Regions from separate parts of the Pseudarthrobacter sp. TAF60_1 genome, predicted to be linked through region 1. Evidence: riboswitches for the same ligand, from Rfam matches in the RefSeq annotation. Region 1 holds a riboswitch; each other region holds the start of a gene.
What was found. Region 1 has a riboswitch for cyclic di-AMP ahead of AB4Y73_RS02960 (LysM peptidoglycan-binding domain-containing protein). Riboswitches for the same ligand answer to the same signal wherever they lie in the genome.
Positions count from the first base shown of each region.

Region 2: it holds a riboswitch for cyclic di-AMP, as region 1 does, so the genes downstream of both, AB4Y73_RS16250 (hypothetical protein) here and AB4Y73_RS02960 (LysM peptidoglycan-binding domain-containing protein) in region 1, are expected to answer to the same signal.
Region 3: it holds a riboswitch for cyclic di-AMP, as region 1 does, so the genes downstream of both, AB4Y73_RS13675 (M23 family metallopeptidase) here and AB4Y73_RS02960 (LysM peptidoglycan-binding domain-containing protein) in region 1, are expected to answer to the same signal.

Region 1 covers NZ_JBFRDI010000002.1:149,989-157,329, forward strand. Annotated here, with positions in the region: gene ribA (GTP cyclohydrolase II RibA) at 1-54, shown strand, start outside; gene AB4Y73_RS02950 (globin domain-containing protein) at 73-1,281, opposite strand; gene AB4Y73_RS02955 (dienelactone hydrolase family protein) at 1,610-1,741, shown strand; gene AB4Y73_RS02960 (LysM peptidoglycan-binding domain-containing protein) at 1,808-2,617, opposite strand; cyclic di-AMP (ydaO/yuaA leader) riboswitch at 2,622-2,791, opposite strand; gene AB4Y73_RS02965 (coiled-coil domain-containing protein) at 3,162-4,466, shown strand; gene AB4Y73_RS02970 (TraR/DksA family transcriptional regulator) at 4,546-4,911, shown strand; gene AB4Y73_RS02975 (DNA alkylation repair protein) at 4,917-5,435, shown strand; gene AB4Y73_RS02980 (DUF1810 domain-containing protein) at 5,463-5,903, shown strand; gene AB4Y73_RS02985 (DUF1918 domain-containing protein) at 6,007-6,201, shown strand; gene AB4Y73_RS02990 (NUDIX domain-containing protein) at 6,262-6,795, shown strand; gene AB4Y73_RS02995 (endonuclease/exonuclease/phosphatase family protein) at 6,802-7,341, opposite strand, start outside.
Region 2 covers NZ_JBFRDI010000015.1:33,182-40,522, reverse strand. Annotated here, with positions in the region: gene AB4Y73_RS16260 (glycosyltransferase family 39 protein) at 1-1,645, shown strand, start outside; gene AB4Y73_RS16255 (ArnT family glycosyltransferase) at 1,652-3,724, shown strand; cyclic di-AMP (ydaO/yuaA leader) riboswitch at 3,931-4,089, shown strand; gene AB4Y73_RS16250 (hypothetical protein) at 4,095-4,787, shown strand; gene AB4Y73_RS16245 (YdeI/OmpD-associated family protein) at 4,966-5,409, shown strand; gene AB4Y73_RS16240 (VOC family protein) at 5,504-5,878, opposite strand; gene upp (uracil phosphoribosyltransferase) at 6,001-6,636, opposite strand; gene AB4Y73_RS16230 (phosphatase PAP2 family protein) at 6,678-7,341, opposite strand, start outside.
Region 3 covers NZ_JBFRDI010000011.1:79,067-86,407, forward strand. Annotated here, with positions in the region: gene AB4Y73_RS13640 (helicase-associated domain-containing protein) at 1-1,248, opposite strand, end outside; gene AB4Y73_RS13645 (hypothetical protein) at 1,259-1,492, opposite strand; gene AB4Y73_RS13650 (cold-shock protein) at 1,718-2,101, shown strand; gene AB4Y73_RS13655 (DUF3027 domain-containing protein) at 2,111-2,632, shown strand; gene AB4Y73_RS13660 (MFS transporter) at 2,678-3,997, shown strand; gene serC (phosphoserine transaminase) at 4,040-5,170, opposite strand; gene AB4Y73_RS13670 (metal-dependent transcriptional regulator) at 5,438-6,130, shown strand; cyclic di-AMP (ydaO/yuaA leader) riboswitch at 6,304-6,520, shown strand; gene AB4Y73_RS13675 (M23 family metallopeptidase) at 6,524-7,341, shown strand, end outside.

The DNA.
Region 1 (7,341 bases):
GCCGGCCGCGGACTCCTGGATCTCGGGTTTAGCATTCCGGCAGAGCAGTTCTAGCCCGGCCCGGTCCGGGGTTTACTGGAAGTCAGCCAGCCACAGGTCCGGTCCGAACACCTCGTACTGGATGTCCTTGGCCGGAACGCCCTTGGCGACCAGGGCACTGCGGACCGCCTGCAGGAACGGCAACGGCCCGCAGAGGTAGTATTCGGCGTCCAGCGGCAGCTCCACGGCATTGACGTCCATGAAACCCTGGAAAGTATTGCCGGCCGGCCCCTGATCCTCTGCCGGATTCACAAACCAACTGTGGAGGGACCCCTCAGGCAGCCGCTCGATGTCCTCGGTGACCTGATGGCGGAGCGGAAACGAGTCCGGACTGTCATCAGCGTGCAGCAGCATCACCCGGCGCTGTGAGCCGGCCTTCACCAGGTGCGAGAGCATTCCGGCCATGGGGGTGATGCCGATGCCGGCACTGGCCAGCACCACCGGCCGGTCGGTGTACTCCAGTACCACGTCGCCGAACGGGGCTGACAGCACCACTTCATCGCCGACATTGATGTCCTGGTGCAGGAGGTTGGACATCTCGCCGTCAGGGGTGGCGAGCCCGTGGACCCTCTTCACGGCGAAATGCCGGTGCTGCCCGTCGTCGGCGCGGGTCAGGCTGTACTGGCGGGGCTGATGGACGCCGTCCTTCATGGGCATCTTGATGGTCACGTACTGCCCGGGCAGGGAGGGTTTTACCTCCCGTTCGTCGGTGCGCTCCACCACGAAAGTAACGACGTCTGGTGTCTCCTGGATGCGCTGGGCCACACGCCAGGTGCGCCAGATGGTGTCGGGGGAAAGGTGCACCGCGCCGTACAGCCCGCGTTCCTTGTTGATCAGCATGTTTCCCATCAGCCAGTACACCTCGTCCCAGGCCGCTGCGACCTCGGGAGTAACAGCATCGCCGAGCACGTCCACGATGGCCCAGAACAGGTGGTCGTGGACGATCTGGTACTGGTCCGGGCTCAGGCCGAGCGAGACGTGCTTGTGGGCGACGCGGGAGAGCAGGTGGTCAGGAAGTTGGTCAGGCTTCTCCACGAGGTAGGTGGCGAAGGCCGCGATTGAACCGGCCAGCGCCTGTTGCTGGCGGCCGTCAGCCTGGTTTCCACGGTTGAACAGGCCGTCGAGCAGGTCCGGCCTCGCGTCGAACATGTGCTTGTAGAACCGCTTCGCAATTTCTTCGATATTTTCACCCACTACAGGCAGCGTTGCCTGAATGACGGGGCGGGAAGTGTCAGAGAGCATAATGCGTCCTTCCGTGTTGACCGGCTGAACCCAGCCGTGATCAGCCTTGGCCGTGCCAATGTAGCAGCCCGGCCGGGCGCGGAGAAGGGACTTATGGTAGTAGCCAGCCTGCAGCGGGACACTCGGTTCGGACGGCGTGATCCATCCGCTCCACCAGCATTAACCGGCATCGGGGGACCAGGTGGTCCGTGCCCTGGTGTCCGGGACCGGAGGAACTGGCAGACCGGGTGGATTTGCGGGGCAGCGCTCGGGACTCGACGGTCATCGCAGCCAACGACCTATACCGGATGGCCTTCCCGTAACGGCGGCGGCAGCCTTAACCACCAAGGTGATGCATCAGCTCACCGTCTGTCCGGGCGTGGACCACGCCTTCCACAATGACACTCGGGAACAGTATCACCAGACCCAGGCGGCCGCCGCCTGGAATGACATATTGTCCTGGTTTGGGCAGCACGCCTGAGTACGCAGCAGCGGCCGACGACGGCGGGCGGCTGGGCACCGCGCGCCGCCGTCCAGCCGGCGGGGGTCACGCTACGTGGACGAAGGAGGCGCCCGGGAGCCAGCTGATGGAGTGGACCTCGGTCTTGAAACCGTCCACGCCGCCGCTGACAACCTGGCCGTTGCCGGCGAAGACGCCGACGTGGCCGGCGGTGATCACCAGGTCACCCGGGGCGGGTGTGCCAACAACGCTTCCGTACTGGAAGAACTGGCCCGGGGCCAGGTCTCCAACACTCTTGCCTACTGAGCGCAGTGCCTTCTCCACCATGGCGGTGCAGTCCTGCTGTACCCCGAGTTGGGAGTAGGCGGAGGCCAGGATTGCCGAGCCGGCTGCGCCGGTGGGCGCGGGGGCCGGCGTTGACGCCAGCTTGATGCCGGTGTTGGCGGGCGCAGCCGGTGCGGGGGCTGCTTTCGCTGCCGGGGCCGGAGCCGGTGCTGCCACGGCCGGTGCTGCTGCGCCCTGTCCGGCGCCGGGAATCTGAATCTGGTTGCCCGGGTAGATGATCGACGTCAGGGACAAGCCATTGGCTGCCAGGACGTCGTTGAGTGCTACGCCGTTGGCCGCGGAGATCTGGCCAAGGGTGTCGCCGGAGACGACGGTGTGGACGTTGGCTGCGGGGGCCGGAGCCGCGGCGGCTGCCGGTGCGCTTACCTGGCCCTGGGCATTGGCTGTTCCGGTATTGTCAGGTCCGTGGACGCCGGCGTGGGCCGGGGCGCTGAAGCCGAAAAACAGTCCGGATGCGGCGGCCACTACAAGGGCCGGCCGTCCGATCATCATGGCGCGGGACGTGGTGGTGGTGACTGCACGATGGCGTGCGGAAGTGAACTTCTTGGACATGGTGTGATTGCCTCTCCCATGCCTGCGGGGTGAGCTGTCGGGTTCGGGTTGGAGAGACCCGGCCGGGAATGCCGCCATGAAGGACAGGACGAATGCCGACTTAACCCCAAGGCCTGTGTAGGCCGCGGAAATGTGGTTCCCCCGTCCCTGCCAGTTGCATAGCGTCTGGGGTCCCGGGTCAGTGGCAGGGCTCGGCATACTGACGGGAATGTCCCGGTTTGAACCAGGGCACTAAACGACCATAACCGCTTCTTTTCCCGAATGTCACATTCCGATAACGGAATGTAGGGCAAAAATTCACCCTAGCTCCCTTGTTGGATCTTCTGGCCTCGGCTATGAAGGTGCAGGTCACCGCACGGGACGCGTATATGCCCGGTCGGGTCATCCATCTGATCGGTTTGCCTCAAAAAAAGACGCCTGAGTGGGCTTTAGGTTGCCTCGTGGGCAGAGCGTGCACCCTACCGGATGGCTCGGATCGGCTACCAAGCCACTTGGGAGACAATGTTCGCCGCAATCTAGGACTTGCCCGGTAAGCTCACGAACTATGTCCCCGTTTGCGCAAAAATCGTGGCTGTCCGGTCTCACGGCAGTGGTTGTACTGGCCACGGCCGCCTCGTTTGCCATGCTGCCTGCGCACGCCGCGGACGAGGCTCCGCCCGGCGGGTATCCTTCCTGGCAGGACGTGGAGAAGGCCCGGCAAAGCGAGGCCGGCACGGCCGCTGAAGTCACTAGAATCGGAGATCTGCTCGGTGGCCTGCAAACTCAGGCGGAGGCGCTGGGCAACGCCGCAGTAACTGCTGCTGCGGAATACGCTGTGGCCCAGACCGATCTCCAGTCTGCCAGTTCCAGGGTGGATGCCTTGGCCGCGCAGGTGGCCCGTGCACAGGAGGAATCGGGCCGGCACAAAAGGGACATCGGGGCCCTCGCCGCACAGTCCTACAAGACCGGCGGCACAAACATGGGCTTCTTCGTGGCGCTCGACGCCATCCAGTCGAACAGCATCCACGGCCTGGACATCGTCCGGATCGTCAGTGACAAGACAGCCTTGCTGGTCCACAAATCAGCTGAGTCGGAACGAATCTCGGCAGCACTGGCCGAGCAGGAGCGCGCCGCCAAGGCTGAGCGGGAACGCCTCGCCGGCGTTGCCGAGGCCAAGCTGTCCTCAGCCCAGGCAGCCCAGCAGGCCGTGTCGGAGCAGGTCGCGGAACAACAGCGGCACAGCCAGGAACTCACCGCCCAACTCGCCTCACTCAAGGGAACCACCGCAGCGGTGGAAGGAGAATTCAGGCAGGGCCAAGCGGCGCTGGCTGCCTACGAAGTGTCCCAGGCAGCCAAGCGCGCGGCAGCGGAGGAGCAAGCACGCCGGCAGGCTGAAGCCGCCGCCCGGGCTGCCGCCCAGACCCCGGCGAACCCGGCACCCCGGAACCCCGCACCGCAGAACCCCGCACCGCAGAACCCTGCTCCAGCACCTCCGGCTGAAAGTCCGACGCCGACGCCGCCGCCCGTCGTCGTCGTACCTTCTGTTCCGGGCGGCGCGGTAAACGACCCCGCCGGCGCCAGGAACTACGCTGCAGGGCGGCTGTCCGCGTACGGCTGGGGCCAGGACCAGTTCCCATGCCTGGCGCAGCTGTGGATGAAAGAATCCAACTGGCTCACCACGGCCACCAATCCGTATTCAGGGGCGTATGGCATCGCGCAGGCGCTACCCGCCAGCAAGTATGCGAGCGCAGGCAGCGACTGGCTCACAAGTTACCGCACCCAGGTTGACTGGGGCCTGGCCTACATCGCGAACCGCTACGGGTCTCCGTGTGACGCCTGGAACCACTCCGTGATCGAGAACTGGTACTGACAGGCTCCGCTACCGCCTGTTGCCCCGGGTTTGGCGAATTCCGCAGTCTTGGTGAACTCCGCGGCGCTAGGCTTTTCCCATGGCTGACTTTGAACGGTTCCGGATCCTGCTGGAGGAAGAGCGGGACCGGAAGCTGGCACTGCTTCCGGCGCTCCGGGCAGACATCTCATCAGCCAATGCTGCCCGCCAGGACTCCAATGTGGATGACGAACATGACCCGGAGGGTGCCACCATTGCCTTCGAGCTGTCCCAGGCGTCGGCGTTGCTGAACCAGAGCAGCGCCGGCCTGGCCGAGGTTGAAGCCGCGCTGCACAGAATCTCGGACGGCACGTACGGGGTGTGCGCCGTGTGCGGAGCCCCGATCGCCGAGGGCCGCCTGGAGGCAAGGCCCTGGACCCCTTACTGCATCGAGCATGCCGGCGCCTCCCGCCAGGGCGCGAGGTGACGCCGGTGAATCAACGAGTGCAGGACGCTGCCGGCTTCATCGATAACACCCTGCAGAATGAAGGCACCTGGTACCGGGCAGAGGAGGTGGAATCGCGCGTGGGCGGGGTGCTCCGTTCCTACGGGGCATCGGTGGGTGCCGCGCGGGGCACTATCCGGGACGCCGGCACCAAGTTCAAGGGCCTTGGCCATGACGACGTGACAGCACTGGCCTCGCAGCTCTGGGGCCAGCCCGGACCGGGCAGGCGGCCAGTCTACGAGCGCCGCCTTGCCGCCGTCGTCCTCCTGCAATCCAAGGTGGCCCTCCTGCGGCACTCGGACCTGACCCGGCTGGAAGGCTTCATCCGGTCAGCGCAGACAGCCGAGTTGGTGGACCCCCTGATCGCTGATGTCGTGGTTCCCCTGCTCGCGGCACTGGGCGGCTTGGACCGGCAACGTGCCGGCGTGGTGATGGCACGCTGGAGCCAGGACCCTGACCGGTGGGTCCGCCATGCCGCGGCCCTTGCTGCGGAAATCACCGCCTGACATCATGCCCCACAGAAGGAGACATCCATGACCACCACCCACGACCTGGAACGCTTTGTTCAAGCGCAGGACAGCGGCGGCACCTACAGGCAGGCCCTGGCCGAGCTGCAGCTGGGCAGCAAGAAGGGCCACTGGATGTGGTTCATTTTCCCGCAGATCGCCGGCCTCGGCAGCAGTCCCACGTCCGTGAAATACGCCATCACCTCGCTGGCGGAGGCGCAGGCCTACCTCAAGCACGACGTCCTGGGCCCACGGCTGCTCGAGTGCAGCGTGGCGGTGTCCACCCACACCGGCCGTTCCGCCGCCGACATTATGGGCGGCATTGATGCGAAAAAACTGCGCTCCTCCATGACGCTGTTCCTGCGCGCCGCGCCCGGCGAGACTGTCTTCAAGACGGTGCTGGCACAGTTTTTCGACGGCGAACCTGACCCCGCCACCGACGAACTGCTCGCCGCCGGCCGGGACTGACCCGGCGCGCAGACGGGAGGCGTAGCGGCCTATCTGAATCGTGCCACGCACCCCTGTTACTGCCCGCTGCCGGGCCGTACTCTGGGCCTTGGAGGTGATTGCCATGGAGGCAACTCAAGGCGACAGGATCATCGTCAGGGGCCGGACCGTCGGGTCGTCCGACCGGCACGGAGTGATCATGGAAGTGCGGGGTCAGGAAGGGCATCCGCCGTACCTTGTCCGCTTCGATGACGGACACGAAACCGTCATGTATCCCGGCGGTGATTTCGCCGTCGAACGCGTGCACGAGGGCCAGTAAGACTGGCCGGGCACTGCAGGTGCCCCGGCAGAGTCGCTGTGCACCTGTCAGACTGGAACCATGGATCACTCCCTGGCTTCCACATTCCCTGATGCCAACCGCCAGTTTCCGCCTGCACGCACGGGCCCGCGGGACCCGGGTGATGCGTGGGTGGAGGGTGACCGGGGGAAGTTCTGGGGCAGGTTCGGTGCGGCCGGCGTATTGGCCTACGACCCCTCCAAGGGGGTCCTGCTCCAGCACCGTGCACTGTGGAGCCACAACGGCGGAACCTGGGGACTGCCTGGCGGAGCGCTCCACCAGCACGAAGACCCGGTTACCGGTGCCCTTCGCGAGGCCTACGAGGAAGCAGCCGTGCCGGCGGACGGTGTTGATGTGCTTTTCACCTCCGTGCTTGACGTCGGCTACTGGACATACACCACCGTTGTAGTTCTGGTGATCTCACCCTTTGACCCCGTGATCAGCGATCCGGAAAGCCTCGAGCTCCAGTGGGTACCAGTGGAGGAGCTGGACCGCAAGGAACTGCACCCCGGCTTCGCGCAATCCTGGCCGCACCTGCAGCCCCGACTCCTGCACCACACACGGCGGAGTCAGTAAGCGAACTCAGTAGCCTTTGCCGTACTCCGCATTGACCAGGATAGGCAAATGGTCCGACTTGCCGCGCGGGAGGGTTTCAACGCTTGCGATATCCAGGCCCAGCGAGGTGGCGAAGTCAAAATGGCCCCTGAACACCTTGTAGCGTGTGTAGGTCCGACGGTTGCTCAAAGACAAGGCGTAACCCGAGTCCTTCATGTGGGCGTGCAGGTTCTTGGTGAAGAACGGATAGTTGAAGTCCCCCACCATCAGCGTCATCAGGCCCGTGCCCATGCTGAGCAGCTCCGCATGGGCGGCATGGATCTGCTTTCTCCGCAGTGAATTAGATGCAGTGAGCGGAGCCGCGTGGAACGAGCCGATGACCAGTTCGTGCTGGGTTTCGTTGTCCACCACGCGGGTTCCAATCAGCCGCTCGTGGGCCGGCGCCAGCACCCTGTCATGGACTGATTTCTTCAACGCAAAGGATTGTGTGTCCACGGCGGTGAACCGGCTGGTGCGGTAATAGATGGCCAGTCCCAGGCGGTTGCCCTTGGTGGTGTCCGCGAGGTT
Region 2 (7,341 bases), on a different contig from region 1:
GGCACTCATGGGGGTCGCCGCCGTCGGAATCCTCTACCTGACCGTCAAACGTGTGTCCGGGCCGGGGGCCGGCCTGCTGGCCGGGGGCGCCCTCGCGCTGACGCCCGTAGCGGCGCTGATGTTCAAGTTCAACAACCCCGACGCCATGCTCACTCTTTGCCTGGTCCTCGCGGCGTACTTCACCACGCGTGCCGTTGAGCGGGCGGGCTGGAAGTGGCTCGTGGCTGCCGGAGCAGTGGTTGGCCTGGCCTTCCTCACCAAGATGCTGCAAGGATTCCTGATTGTTCCTGCCCTCGGACTGGCATACCTGTGGGCGGCGCCCACCACCTTGGGACGGCGGTTAGTGCACCTGCTTGGCGCGCTGGGCGGCATCCTTGTAGTGGCCGGCAGCTATGTGGCACTGTTCCAGCTGACTCCGGCATCGGCACGGCCGTATATGGCGGGCTCAACCACCAACAGCTTCCTCGAGTTGACCTTCGGCTACAACGGCCTGTCACGTATCACCGGCTCGGGCGAGGGCATGCCAGGCGGCGGCGCAGGTGGTCCGGGAGGCGCAGGTGTCCCGGGTGGGACGGATGGCCTTGCAGGTGGCTTCGGCGGCGGCAACGGCGGGTTCGGCGGAGCCGCGGGCCTACTGCGCATGTTCGGTACCAGCTTCGGCGGCGAAGTGTCCTGGCTGCTGCCGGCGGCATTGGTCCTGCTGGCGGCCGGCCTGTGGTTCACCCGCAGGGAAATCCGCACCTCCCGTACCCGTGCTGCGCTGATCCTGTGGGGCGGCTGGCTTCTGGTCACGGCCGGGGTCTTCAGCTTCATGAGCGGCATCGTCCACCCTTACTACGCCGTGGCGCTGGCTCCGGCAATCGCAGCCCTGGTGGGCATCGGCTCCGTGGAGCTGTGGCGTGGCCGCGCGCACTGGCCTGCCCGGATCGTCCTGGCCGTGGTCATCCTGGGCAGTTCCGTCTGGTCCGCGGTGCTTCTGGGCCGCGATGCGTCCTGGCTCCCGTGGCTCCGCATTTCCATCGTCTTCCTCGGCGTCCTCGCCGCTGCAGCGGTTATCCTTCGGCTCGACTCCCATGGCACCGCGGGCAGGTTCCGGCCGGCCTCGGCCGCTGCCGTCGTCGTGGTGTCACTCCTTGCGGGAGGCTTGGGGACCGGGGCCTGGACGCTGGCGACTGCTGCCGCCGCGCACTCGGGCTCCATCCCGACGTCGGGCCCCGCAGGTTCCTCCGGTGGCGCCTTCGGAAACCGCACAGCCGGATTGCGGGACGACGGCAGCGGCCCCGGCGGGGAAGGAACGGCGGACTCCGCGGTGACCGCGTTGCTCTCAACCACCACCACCAAGTGGTCCGCGATTGTCTCCGGCGCTACGCAGGCGGCCAGCTTGGAACTCGCAACAAATACCAGTGTGATCGCCCTGGGCGGATGGAACGGCGGCGATCCGTACCCGACGCTCGCGCAGTTCCAGGACATGGTGTCCAAGGGCGAGATCGGCTATTTCATCGAAGGCGGCGGCATGGGTGGCGGGGGCATGCGCGGAGCCGGCACGGGGGGCCGCGGCGGCAACTCTGAGGTCGCAGCGTGGGTGCAGGCCAACTTCCAGGCCCAGACCGTGGGCAACTCCACCGTGTACGCGCTGGCGAAGTAGCACGCTGTGGCCATCAACATTCCGGGTCACGCCACCGGCGATCCCCGGGAAATAACGGGCGTGCACGCCGGCGGTCCGGAGGCGGGCCGTCCTCAGGCGGGACTTGCGCAGAGCGGTCCACCACATCTCCGCCAGCGTCTGGAGTTGGCGGTGGTCCTGGCGGCCACGGCGGTGCTGTACCTCTGGAACCTCGGCGCCTCGGACTGGGCCAACGCGTTCTATTCAGCGGCGGCGCAGGCCGGTTCACAGGATTGGAATGCCTGGTTCTTCGGTTCCTCCGACGCCGCCAATTCCATCACCGTTGACAAGCCCCCGGCTTCGCTGTGGTTCATGAGCCTTTCAGTCCGTCTCTTCGGCTTGAGCTCGTGGAGCATCCTGGTCCCCCAAGCACTCATGGGCGTAGCCACGGCTTGGCTGCTGTATCTCGCGGTACGGCGGGCGGCGGCACCGGCCACCGGCGATACCCGGCTGGCACACCGGGCCGGCCTGCTGGCGGCAGTGGTTCTGGCCATCACACCGGTGGCCACGCTGATGTTCCGTTTCAACAATCCCGACGCCTTGCTGGTCTTGCTCATGACTGCTGCCGGATACGCGACGATCCGGTCTATCCAGGACGGCAGGGTGCGCTGGCTGACGCTGGCCGGGGTGTTCCTGGGCTTCGGGTTCCTAACCAAGCAGCTCCAGGTACTGCTGGTGCTTCCCGGTTTTGCCGCGGCCTACGCTCTGGCGGCTCCGGGACGAATCGGCCGGCGCCTGCTGCATCTGGCGGCGGCGGGCGGAGCCATGCTGGTCGCGGCCGGCTGGTGGCTCGTCGCAGTGGAGCTGACGCCCGCGAACCTGCGGCCCTACATCGGCGGTTCGCAGAACAACTCGATCCTTGAGCTCACGCTCGGCTACAACGGTTTAGGCCGCCTGACCGGCGAGGAAACCGGAAGCGTGGGCGGCGGCAACGGATGGGGCATTCCCGGCCTGTTGCGGATGTTCAACACCGAATTCGGCGGCCAGATAGCGTGGCTGCTGCCTTCCGTGCTGCTCCTCGCCGCCGGCCTGCTGTGGGTTGGCCGCCGCGCACCGCGCACGGACGCTGTCCGGGCCTCGGTCATGGTGTGGGGCTCGTGGGTGCTGGTCACCGGGCTGGTGTTCAGTTTCATGGCGGGCATTATCCACCCCTACTACGCGGTGGCGCTGGCGCCCGGCATCGCGGGGCTGGCCGGGCTGGGCGGTGTCCTTCTGTGGCAGCACCGGCGGCAGCCCGTCGCAGCCCTGTTTCTCTCAGCCGCCGTGGCGGCTGCGGCATTCATGGCCTTCGCCCTGCTGGGCACCACCTCTGCCTACGGTCCGTGGCTCCGCTGGCTGGTCCTGACGTGCGGGCTCGCCGGCGCCGCAGGTGTGCTGTCCGGCAGGTACATGCCGTTCCGTTCCGTTCAGCGGACGACGGCGGTCCTCGCCGTCGCTGCCTCCCTCTCCGGACCGCTGGCCTTCTCGCTGTCAACGGCGGCCGTCGCTCACAGCGGCGCGATCGTTAGCGCCGGACCGGCTACGAGCGCCGACAGTTTCCGTCCGGGCGGCCCTGCTGCCGGCGGAATAGGCAGCCCCGCTGGAGGGGCACGCAACGGCGCAAACGGCAACGGCTTCGGTGCCCACGGCAACGCCAACGGCAACGCCAATGCCAAGGGCAACGGCAACCGGCCGAGCGGCACAGGCCGGCAGGCCGGCGGAATGGGTGGCCTCCTAGGTGCCACCACGCCGTCGTCCGAGCTTGTTGCAGCGCTGAAAAGCGACGCTTCCCGCTACACCTGGGCCGCCGCCGTCGTAGGTTCCAACAATGCCGCCGGCTACCAGCTGGCCACGGAACTGCCGGTTATGCCCGTGGGTGGCTTCAATGGAACAGACCCCTCCCCCAGCCTTGCCCAGTTCCAGGATCTGTTGAGGCAAGGTAAGGTCCACTACTTCATTGCCGGCGGAACGATGCGGTCCACCAGCGGATCGGACGCTCCCTCTCAGATAGCACAATGGGTGGCAGCGACCTTCCCGGCCCAGACCATCGGCGGAACCACTGTCTACGCGCTGACCGGATAGAACGTGCACTGAATGGCCCCTGCGCACTCACGCAGGGCCCTCCTTTGAAAGCGGAAAGTCTTCCCGCACTCAAAGTCCGCCGAACACCACAAGGCAACACGCCGCCATCGTGATGCTCGTTACCAAAATGTGACTTATGCGGTCGGCTCCTGTACCGTCGATAGAGTGAGGCCGCCAATAGGACCTCTCATCCGGATGACGCCAAGCTCTGCCACTCCCCGGATTCCGTTCGATCGAGGCAGAGGCGGGGGACCCAGAGTCCCGGGCTTTTAGTGCCCTTGGGGTGAAGCCAGCACGTGATGTTCCGTGCGGCCGGATGCCCTCATCCGAACCCGACAGCTAACTCCGCAGGTGTGAGAGGCGATCAATCATGTCTGAATCCAAGGTACAAACGCGCCCGCAGGACGGGTCAAATAAACTCCGCAACCGCATTCCCTCCCTGGGACAGCGCGTGGCCGTAGTCGGTACGGCGCTCGCACTCCTCGTCGGGTTGGGCGCAGCAGGCCAGGTGTCCGAGTCCGGCGGCCTCACAGCGGTCAGCGACACCCAGAAGCTGTCCACTGCCGACATCGAGTCCCAGTTGACGATGGAAAAGGCCCAGATGCAGGCCAAACCGGCACCGGAACCTGCCGCTGCAGAAATCAGCGTAGCCCCGCAGGCCGCCGAGCCTGCACCCGCGCCAGCGCCTGCACCCGTGCCAGCGCCTGCACCCGTGCCGGCCGCCGCACCGGAGCCGGCGCCTGTTGTAGCCGTGAATGACCCCGCCGGAGCGCAGGCCTACGCCGCCGGCCAGTTGGCCAGCCACGGTTGGTCCGCGGACCAGATGCAGTGCCTGCAGACGCTGTGGACCAAGGAATCCGACTGGACCACCACGGCAACCAACGCCAGCAGCGGCGCATACGGCATCGTCCAGTCGCTGCCTGCCGAGAAGATGGCGAGCGCCGGCGCGGACTACCTCACCAACTACCGCACACAGATCAACTGGGGCCTGAACTACATCCAGGAGCGCTACCAGTCGCCGTGCGGTGCGCTGAACTTCCACCTGTCACACAACTGGTACTAAACCGATTCCCCGGAATCCGCACAGCCGCAGCAGGCCCTGAATCCCCCGGTTCAGGGCCTGCTGTTTTGCATCCACGCTGCCGTCCACTGTCCCGGCAGGCCCTTCCTTCCCGGCGGCCCCTTCCTTCCCATGGTTCGTGTCCTTCCCATGATTCGGGGCGCCGGGGCATACTTGGCCCATGAAATTCACCACCACTATCGTGGGCAGCGGCAACAAGGCAGGCATTGAGGTCCCCGAGGAGGTGGTGGCGGAACTGGGGGCGGGCAAGCGTCCGCCGGTGGTGGTGACCCTCAACGGCAAGAGCTACCGGAGCAGCATTGCGGTCATGGGCGGGCAGTACCTGATTGGAGTGAGCACCGCGAACCGGGACTTCACCGGCGTAGCGTCCGGTGACACGGTGGAAGTGGACGTTGAACTGGACACCCAGCCCCGCATCGTCGAAGTCCCGGACGACCTCGCATCCGCCCTGGCCGCCGAACCGGAAGCGCAGGCGTTCTACGGCACGCTGAACTACAGCGCACAGCGCCGATACGTGGAGCCGATCGGCGACGCCAAGACGGCGGAAACACGAGCTCGCCGGATCATGAAGGCCGTGGCCGACCTCAAGGCCGGAAAGAAATGATCTCCCGCCAATGCATCCAACCGCAGCACGGCGTCGCCTACGTGAATCAACCGAGGTTTCGTGGCTCAGGCCTTAAGGTTCGCGGTCCGGCGACTCAGGGTTCGCGGCCCGGAATGTACTGCACGGCCCACCTATTGCCGTCAGGATCCGCGAAATACACAAAATGGCCCCAGTCCTGAACGTCCACGTCACTGACGTCAACGCCGTTGTTCTTGAGGTGGTCGTGGGCGGCCTGGATGTCGCTGACCACCATCTGCAGGCTTGGGGCCGTACCCGGCGGGGCGTCATTCAGGCCCTCGCCAATGCAGATGGAACAGGCGGAGCCGGGCGGCGTCAGCTGGACAAAGCGGATGCCCTCGCTGGGCCGCTCGTCGTAATCAGCGTTGAAGCCCACTTTGTTGACGTAGAAATCCTTCGCGCGGTCCACGTCGGACACGGGGACAAAGACAAGTTCAAGTTTCCAGTCCATCCGCACAGGCTAGCGGTGGCCTCCCGAATCCGAAAGGCCTGGATATTTCCTGTGGCGGGTCCGGCTGGCCAATCTGCCGCCCGAAGGACAGCAGCCAAACCCTCAGCCTGAAATTCCGCCGTTTAGCCGGCGATGCCGTAGAGGCGGTCTCCTGCGTCACCGAGGCCCGGCACAATATAGGACTTCTCGTTCAGCTTTTCGTCGATGGAGGCCAGGACGATGGTCACGTTGGCGTCAGCAAGTTCTTCTTCCAGCTTCGCCAGGCCTTCAGGCGCGGCCAGCAGGCAGATACAGGTGACGTCCGAGGCGCCGCGCTTGAACAGGAACTTAATGGCCTCGCGCAGGGTGCCGCCGGTGGCCAGCATGGGATCCAGGACAAAGATCTGCCGGTCGGTGAGGTCCTCCGGCAGGCGTTCGGCATAGGTGATGATGTCAAGCGTTTCCTCGTCGCGGGCCATGCCCAGGAATCCCACCTCAGCCGTGGGGACCAGTTTGGTCATGCCCTCGAGCATGCCGAGGCCGGCGCGGAGGATGGGGACCACCAGCGGGGTCGGCTTCGTGAAGGCGGTGCCAACCGTAGTGCTTACCGGCGTTTCGATGGTCACAGGCTGGGTGCGCACATCACGGGTGGCCTCGTACGCGAGCAGTGTCACCAGCTCTTCCGTCAGCATCCGGAAGACCGGAGACGGGGTGTTTTTGTCCCGCAGGACGGTGAGCTTATGGGCGACCAGCGGGTGGTCCACAACAAGAGTGCGCATGGGTCAAAACTATCATCCGGCCCGGCTGCCCCTGCCGCGAGTCAGCTCGGCTGTTCGTCCCGGATGACGGGGTGTTCGAACGTGGGAGCCGGACCGGCATGCTCGCGTTTCCGCAATACATGGAAAAGCCTGTGGGCCAGGATCACGATTCCCACCCACGCCAGTCCGAGCAGCCACGCCGCCATGACGTCCGTGAGCCAATGGTGCCCCAGGAAAACGCGGCTCAGTCCCATGGCAACGATGAAGAGCGTTCCGCCGGTGATCAGTGACACCCGGACCACCGTCCGTTGGAACTGCACGCACGCCAGGTAGACCACCAGTCCAATCACCACTGTGGTGTTCAGCGTGTGGCCGCTGGGAAAGGAAGGCGAGTCTTCATATGGCGGCACCGCGTCCGCGTGGTCCGGCCGCGTGCGGCCAACCAGCTTCTTACCGATGGTGGTGGCAGTAACGGAAAACGCCGCGGCCCCGCCGACCACGATCAGAGCGCGCCAGGTCCTTCCCACATATGTCAGCCAGGCGACAAGAATGCTGGCAAGAATGGGCATTCCTATACCGCCACCGATATTCGTAAACCCGGTCACCACCGAATCCAGCCAAGGGTTCCGCAGGCCTTCGGCAAACGACAGGGCAGGTTTGTCCAGGTTGGCCAAACCTACGTCGTCCACCACGTTGTCATAGACCTCGGCACCCAGCAGCGCCATG
Region 3 (7,341 bases), on a different contig from region 1:
GGGCCCGCTGACGGGCTGCCCTACCAGCGAAGGCACCCGCTCACTCGCGAGCCAGGCGTTGACCAGCCACAGCCACTGCTCCTGCCGGGTGAGATCCAGCCATTCCAGCTGCGGCGGCTGCACCCACGTGGAGGAATCAACATCAAGTCGCAGCAGGCCCGACAGCGCACTCAGTTCCAGCAGCAGGCCGGCCTGGTGCTGGTCGATGCGCAAGGCCTCGGCCAGTCGCTTCATTTCCCGGACCCCCACTCCGCCGCTGCGCAGCGTGGCCAAAGGCTGGGCCCTGACCGCGTGCAGGAGTTCGCCCACCAGCCGAAGCGTTTCGGCGATGGCGCCCAGCGCTGCGTTCCGGCGCAGGGCAGCGGTGGTGCTGCCCAGCTCCGGCACCGGCGGCGCAAGGGTGAAATCGTTGATGATGGCACCGCCGCGCAGGGACAGCCCCACGCTGTGCGGCAGTTCCACGTGGGCGGCGTCGAGCGGGACGAGGAGTCCCCGCGCCAGCAGCCAGTCCACGGGCCCGACGTCGGCGCTTTGGTGTGCCACTGACGCTTTCCGTTGCGCCTGGGGGACGGCACCCATGGCCCAGTTACGGAATTTGGCGAGCAACGCCGTCGTCCGTTCCGGCGCTCCGGCCAAGGCCTGGGCGAGTGCCTCCGGTGAGGACGTCCAGTGCTGCAGCGCGAGCGCCGCCTCCATGGGCGTGGTGGCTTCCTGGATAGCCACACCGCTGTGGTGGAGCTCGGAGACGAGCTGGACTACCCGCTGGGCGAAGGCCGGCTGGAGCCGGACCAGTTCGGTGTAGCTGCGCCCCAGCCCGGCGGGATAGATGCCCACGACGTCCTTGAGGCACCCCACGGGCAGGTAGTAGCGCTGCCGATGCCCCGCTACCGGGGTCCCGTGCGGCGGCTCAGCCCTGTGGACCAGGGCCAGTTCCTGGAGCGAGGCCAGGATTCGTTCCACCGCCGCCACGGTGGACCCGGCAATGAGCTTCCGCACGCCCGCGGCCGAGGCACTATGGGCAGTGTCCGTGTTGGTGCACAGATGAAGCGTCTCCAGCACCTGCATTTGGGGTCTGTTCAGACGCTCCAGGGCGCGCTGGACGCTGACCCGGGCGCTGGCCCTGGCCGCCAGCGCGGGAAAGTCGGGGACCGGTGGGGACACCAGATCCGGCCGCGCTGCAAAGAGGGCCCGCAACGAGTCATCGCTGCGTGCCTCCAACTCTTTGCTGAGCGCGCGGATAAGGGACATCAGTCCAACGTTACAGCCCGCCGGACTTTCCCGCCCGGCGCCTGCCGGCCACGCTGTCCAGCACTAGGAAAAGCATCAGGAGGAAGGCTACGGGCAGTCCGTATAAGGCGGTGGACGTGACCCAGACCGGGGCGGCCACGCCCGCAAAAGCCATGGCCATTACCGCCCCCACTGCCACGAGGGAAAGGACGGCAACTACCGCTGCACAGATCATCAGTGGGCGCCGGTAACGCGAGGGTGTCATGCACGTAACGCTAACAGGGCGGCCGCCCGGGTAGCCGGATGGGCAACGGCGGCGGTGACGAACGTGACGACGGGCCGCTGAAAGCGGGAATCCGTCCGCGGCAGGATAACCTTGAAGGAACAGACCAACACGGTCCGTCGCTGTCATACCCTGAACCCGCATAACGGTGCGGATGCGGTGACTGCCGGCCGTGTCTCAAGACGCAGAACGAAGAAGGTTGATTACGTGCCTACCGGCAAGGTCAAGTGGTATGACAAGGAAAAGGGTTTCGGATTCCTCGCGGGCGAAGACGGCCAGGAAGTCTTCCTGCCCAAATCATCGCTGCCCGAAGGCGTTACGGAACTGAAGGCCGGCACCCGCGTTGAGTTCGGCGTCGCCGACGGACGCAAAGGCGCCCAGGCGCTGGGCCTGCGTGTCCTGGACAAGACCCCGTCCATCGCCAAAGCCAAGCGGCCCAGTGCCCGGGACCTGGCACCGCTGGTGCAGGACCTGGTAACCGTCCTGGATAACCTCTCCGGCACCCTGTCCGCGGGCAAATACCCGGAAGGCAACAAGGGCAAAGCGATCGCGGCGGCACTGCGTAAGGTTGCCGACGAGCTGGACGTTTAGGCCTTGGCGATGAACCCGGAAGCTGAACAGCCGGACACCACGGAAGTGGAGCAGGCAGGCGTCAAACCTGAGGCCAAACGCCGCGCCGGCGTGCCCGTGTGGCGGGTCGGCAAACCGGATGCTTTCCTCGCGGCCGCCGTCGACTTGGCGCGGGCCGCCATCGAGGGCATCACCGCGCCCTCGGACATCGGGGCCCATATCGCGGCCAAGAGCGAGGGCGACCGCCTGGTCACGCACCTTTTCGAATCCAAGCTGCCCGGCTACCAGGGCTGGCAATGGTACGCAGTGGTGACCAGGAACTCCCGCTCCAAGGTGGTGACCGTCAGCGAGCTGGGCCTCCTCCCGTCGGCGGACTCCATCCTGTCCCCGGAGTGGGTGCCGTGGGCCGAACGTGTCCGCCCCGAGGACGCACAGGCAATGGAGGAAGAGCCCGCCCAGGCCGACCCCGCACTGGATGAGGAACCTGCCGGCAATGAAGAACCGGACACGGACCAGCCCGGCGAACACGAACCTGTTGGCGAGGCTGACTAGGCAGTTGGTGACGCGCAGGGTTGATCAGCACGGAGGCCGGCCATGATGTCCACCTTCAAATCCCTGCACATCCTCAATTACCGGATCTGGTTCATCGGCGCCCTGGTCTCCAATATCGGAACCTGGATGCAGCGGACCGCCCAGGACTGGCTGGTGTTCGACCACCTGACCGATCACGACGCGGGCGCCATGGGCATCACCATGGCCCTCCAGCTGGGCCCCCAGCTGTTCCTCGCTCCCGTGGCCGGGCTCGTGGCGGACCGTTACAGCCGCAAACAGCTGCTGATCATGACCCAGTCTGTGATGGCGCTGCTGAGTACCGCACTGGGCGTCCTGGTGGTCCTCGGCGTCGGCCAGTTGTGGCACGTATATGGCTTTGCCCTGCTGCTGGGCATGGTGTCCGCACTGGATGCACCGGTCCGCCAGACCTTCGTTTCGGAGCTGGTCCGCGACGACTACCTCCCCAACGCCGTCGCACTGAACAGCGCCTCCTTCAACGTGGCCCGCATGATCGGGCCCGCGGTGGCCGGGGTCCTGACGGTGGCCGTCGGCCCAGGCTGGGTCTTCCTGATCAACACCGTCACGTTCCTGGCGATGCTCTTAAGCCTGTGGAGGATCCCGACGGCGTCTCTGCGGCAGCTGCCCCGCGCGGCGCCCGGCAAGGGGCGTATCCGGGAGGGGCTGCGCTATGTGCGGTTCCGGCCGGACATCGTGGTGGTCCTGGTGGCAGTCTTCATCGTGGGAACCCTCGGGCTCAACTTCGTCCTGTTCATCGCTGCCATGGTGGGCACTGAATTCGGGCTGGACGCCGGCGCGTTCGGCCTGATGAATTCGATCATGGCGATCGGATCCGTTACCGGTGCCCTGTTGTCCGCCGGCCGCGGGAAACCACGGTTACGGATGATCTTCGGCGCCGCCGCTGCCTTCGGCGTGACCTCCGGACTGGCCGCGCTGGCCCCTAACTACTTCTGGTTCGGGGTTGCGCTGGTGCCGGTGGGGCTGTTTGCGATCACCATGATGACCAGCGCGAACGGCTACGTCCAGACCACCACCGATCCGGTCATGCGGGGCAGGGTCATGGCCCTGTACATGGCCATCTTCATGGGCGGCACGCCTATCGGGGCGCCGCTGGTGGGCTGGGTCGCCAACGTCGCAGGGGGACGCTGGTCCCTTGCCGTCGCGGCCGCCTCCGGGATCACCGCTGCCCTGATTGGCATGGTGTGGATCATCCGTGCCCAACAGCTCCGGCTCACGTTCAACCGGCGTGCCCGCGGCCTGCGCCAGTTCCGCGTCGTCTCCACGTTGGGGGACACAGCAAACGGCGCCGCCCGGGACCAAAACCCGGACGACGCCGTCGAACGCTGACGCAAGTACGCCCCCGTACGGGACGCTCGCGCCGTGTGGAGGTTACTTGCGCAGTTTGCCCACCACGTAGTCGATGCTTGCCAGCAGGGCGGTAACGTCGTCCGGCTCGATGGCAACAAAGGTGGCGATCCGGAGCTGGTTGCGGCCCAGCTTGCGGTACGGCTCGGTGTCCACCACGCCATTGGCGCGCAGCACCTTGGCGATGGCCGCGGCGTCGATCGAGTCCTCGAAGTCGATGGTTGCGATGACGTTGGAGCGGTCCTCGGCCTTGGCCACAAACGGGGTGGCGTATTCGGAGGCCTCTGCCCAGGCGTAGATCCGGCCCGCAGAGTCGGCAGTGCGCTTGCTGGCGAAGTCGAGGCCGCCGTTGGAGTTCAGCCACTGCACCTGGGCGTCGAGGGTCACCAGCGTGGACAGCGACGGCGTGTTGTACGTCTGGTTCAGCCTGGAGTTGTCGATGGCGGTCTGCAGGTCCAGGAAGTCCGGGATCCAGCGGTCGCTGGCCTTGATCCGCGCGGCGCGTTCCAGCGCGGCGGGGGAGAAGAGGCCCAGCCACAGGCCGCCGTCGGACGCGAAGTTCTTCTGCGGGGCGAAGTAGTAGACATCCGACTCGGCAACATCCACATCCAGGCCGCCGGCCGCAGAGGTAGCGTCCACCAGGACCAGCGAGCCGTCGTCGGCGCCCGCGACCCGCTTGACCGGAGCAGCCACGCCGGTGGAGGTTTCGTTCTGCGGCCACGCGTAGACGTCAACGCCGGCCTCCGCCTGGGGCACCGGGCGGGTGCCGGGCTCGGACTTGATTATCGACGAGGCATCCAGGAAGGGTGCCTTGTTGGTGGCGGAAGCGAACTTGGAGCCAAACTCGCCGAACGAAAGGTGCTGGGCCTTGTTTTCCACCAGGCCGAAGGCTGCGATGTCCCAGAATGCGGTTGAGCCGCCCACGCCGAGCACCACCTCGTAGCCCTCCGGGGCACGGAAGAACTGGCTGAGGCCGTCGCGGACGGAACCCACCAGGTTCTTGACGGGCGCCTGGCGGTGGGAGGTTCCGAGGATGGTCCGGGATGCTGCTGAGAGTGCCTCAATCTGCTCCGGCCTGACCTTGGAAGGTCCCGCGCCGAAGCGTCCGTCCTTGGGCAGGAGATCGGCAGGAATAGTGATGCTGGTTTCGCTCACAAGGGCTCCAATTTCGGCATGGACGTGATGGGCGTCCGGGACGGTGGGGTGGCCGGCAGTCAGCGGCGACTGCAACGAGGGCCGCTTTTATTCTGCCTGAAACCTTGGATCTGGCGGCAACCGGGACCGTCATAGTCTGGTCAGTGAGACGATTGGGGATTATCCGGACAAAGTCAAAATAGGCTAAGCTTTTTACTGGACCTCGCTGCGGCTTGAACGCGATACGGTGGGTCAACGCAAGGTACTTTGTTCGAGGAGCTGAGCTGGATGACGGATCTGATCGATACCACGGAGATGTATCTTCGAACCATTTTGGAACTTGAAGAAGAGAACATCGTTGCTCTTCGCGCACGCATCGCCGAGCGGCTGCGCCATTCCGGGCCCACCGTGTCCCAGACTGTCGGCCGGATGGAGCGTGACGGACTGGTAGTGGTCTCCGGAGACCGTCATTTGGAACTTACCGACACCGGCCGCAAGCGTGCCACTGAGGTGATGCGCAAACACCGGCTCGCGGAGCGCCTCCTGGCTGATGTAATTGGCCTGGACTGGGCCTACGTCCATGATGAGGCATGCCGCTGGGAGCACGTGATGAGCGAGCGGGTGGAACGGCGCATCTACCAGCTCCTTGACCATCCCACCAAGTCACCGTACGGCAATCCCATCCCAGGGTTGGCCGCGCTGGGCGGGGCTGCCGCCCTCCCGGAAGCTGGTGTGATTAATCTCGTTGAGGCCATGCGCGGATACGGGCCGACGTCGAGTGTCACCGTCAGCCGGCTGGCTGAGCCCATCCAGGTGGAACCTGAGTTGCTGGTGCAGTTGGATGAAGGCGGCATCAGGCCCGGAGCTTCCGTGTCGCTGGAGCGTGTGGGGGAGTACATTTCCGTGCGGGTTCCGGGCATCGAGGGCGCGCTCGAGCTGCCTCCGGAAGTTGCCGTTCACGTTTTCGTCTCCGTCAGCTGAGACCACCGCCATCCGGCGAAGTGGCGCCTCGGGGTGCGCTTACACAAGGCGCTAGCGCAACGGTGGCGGTTGCGCAAATATAACGGAATTGTTACTGTCCGTTTTGATCGCTTATAGTTTAAACCCAAGCGTCGATATAAAAGCGTTACCTGATCCGGAGCCGAGCTCTGCCAGCGGATCAGGTGCACGAGTCACCAACTGGCAGAGGCGGGGGAACCACAACCGGCAGTCGCAAGGCTGCCTCGGGGTGAAGTCCGTCAGCAGCAAGCCTCTCCAGTGAAGGTTCCTTATGGGTATCTCTGCGCCGAGAGCTTGCACCGGCGGACCGGGTCTTTGAACTCTCTGACCCGAATCCGACAGCTAACTTCGCAGGCTATCCAGAGAGGAACATTCTTGACCACGCAATACTCCAGGGGCCGCCGCCGGGCGGCTGGCCCCGCTTCGGCGGCCCGCGCGGTCGAAGATGCCACCGCGGAGAGGCCCCGCGATCCGCAGCGCGAAGCTCGCCGCCGCCGCGGGGCCTTCCGGCAGGTCACCGATTTCGCGGCCGCCAGCGGCGTTGGGCAGAAGGCCGGCATTGCCCTTGCTGCAACGGGCCTGGTCCTGACCGTGACTGTGCCGGTGACGGGCCCGGTGATGGCAGACCAGCAGCCCGGCCACCCCGTTGCGGCAGTGTCGGCCGCCCCACAGCCGGAAATATCCGCAGAAGCGGGCGCCCAGATTGATTTCAGCCGATCCTCTGTGGTGACCCAGGGTGACCCGGACGGCAAACTGAAGCAGCTGTTGAGCGCGCAGTCGGCCGGATCCATCACGCGTGCTGCCTCCGCAGGAAGCCTTGGTCCACCGCTCGCCCAGCTCATTACGGCTTCACCGTTCGGCTTTCGAGTCAGCCCCATCACGGGTGGCGCCGGCGACTTTCACCGCGGTCAGGACTATGTGGCCCAGTGCGGGACCTCGGTCATGGCTGCCGCCAGCGGCACTGTGACGTTCGTCGGCTGGCACCAGTACGGCGGCGGCAACCGCGTGGTGATTGATCATGGCAACGGCCTGGAAACCACGTACAACCACCTGTCCTCGGCCAGCGTCAAGGTTGGCCAGACCGTGACCCGCGGCCAGGTCGTTGCCCTCAGCGGCACCACCGGCGCCTCCACAGGCTGCCACCTTCACTTCGAGGTCCAGGTCAACGGCGACGTTGTTGACCCCACAGGCTG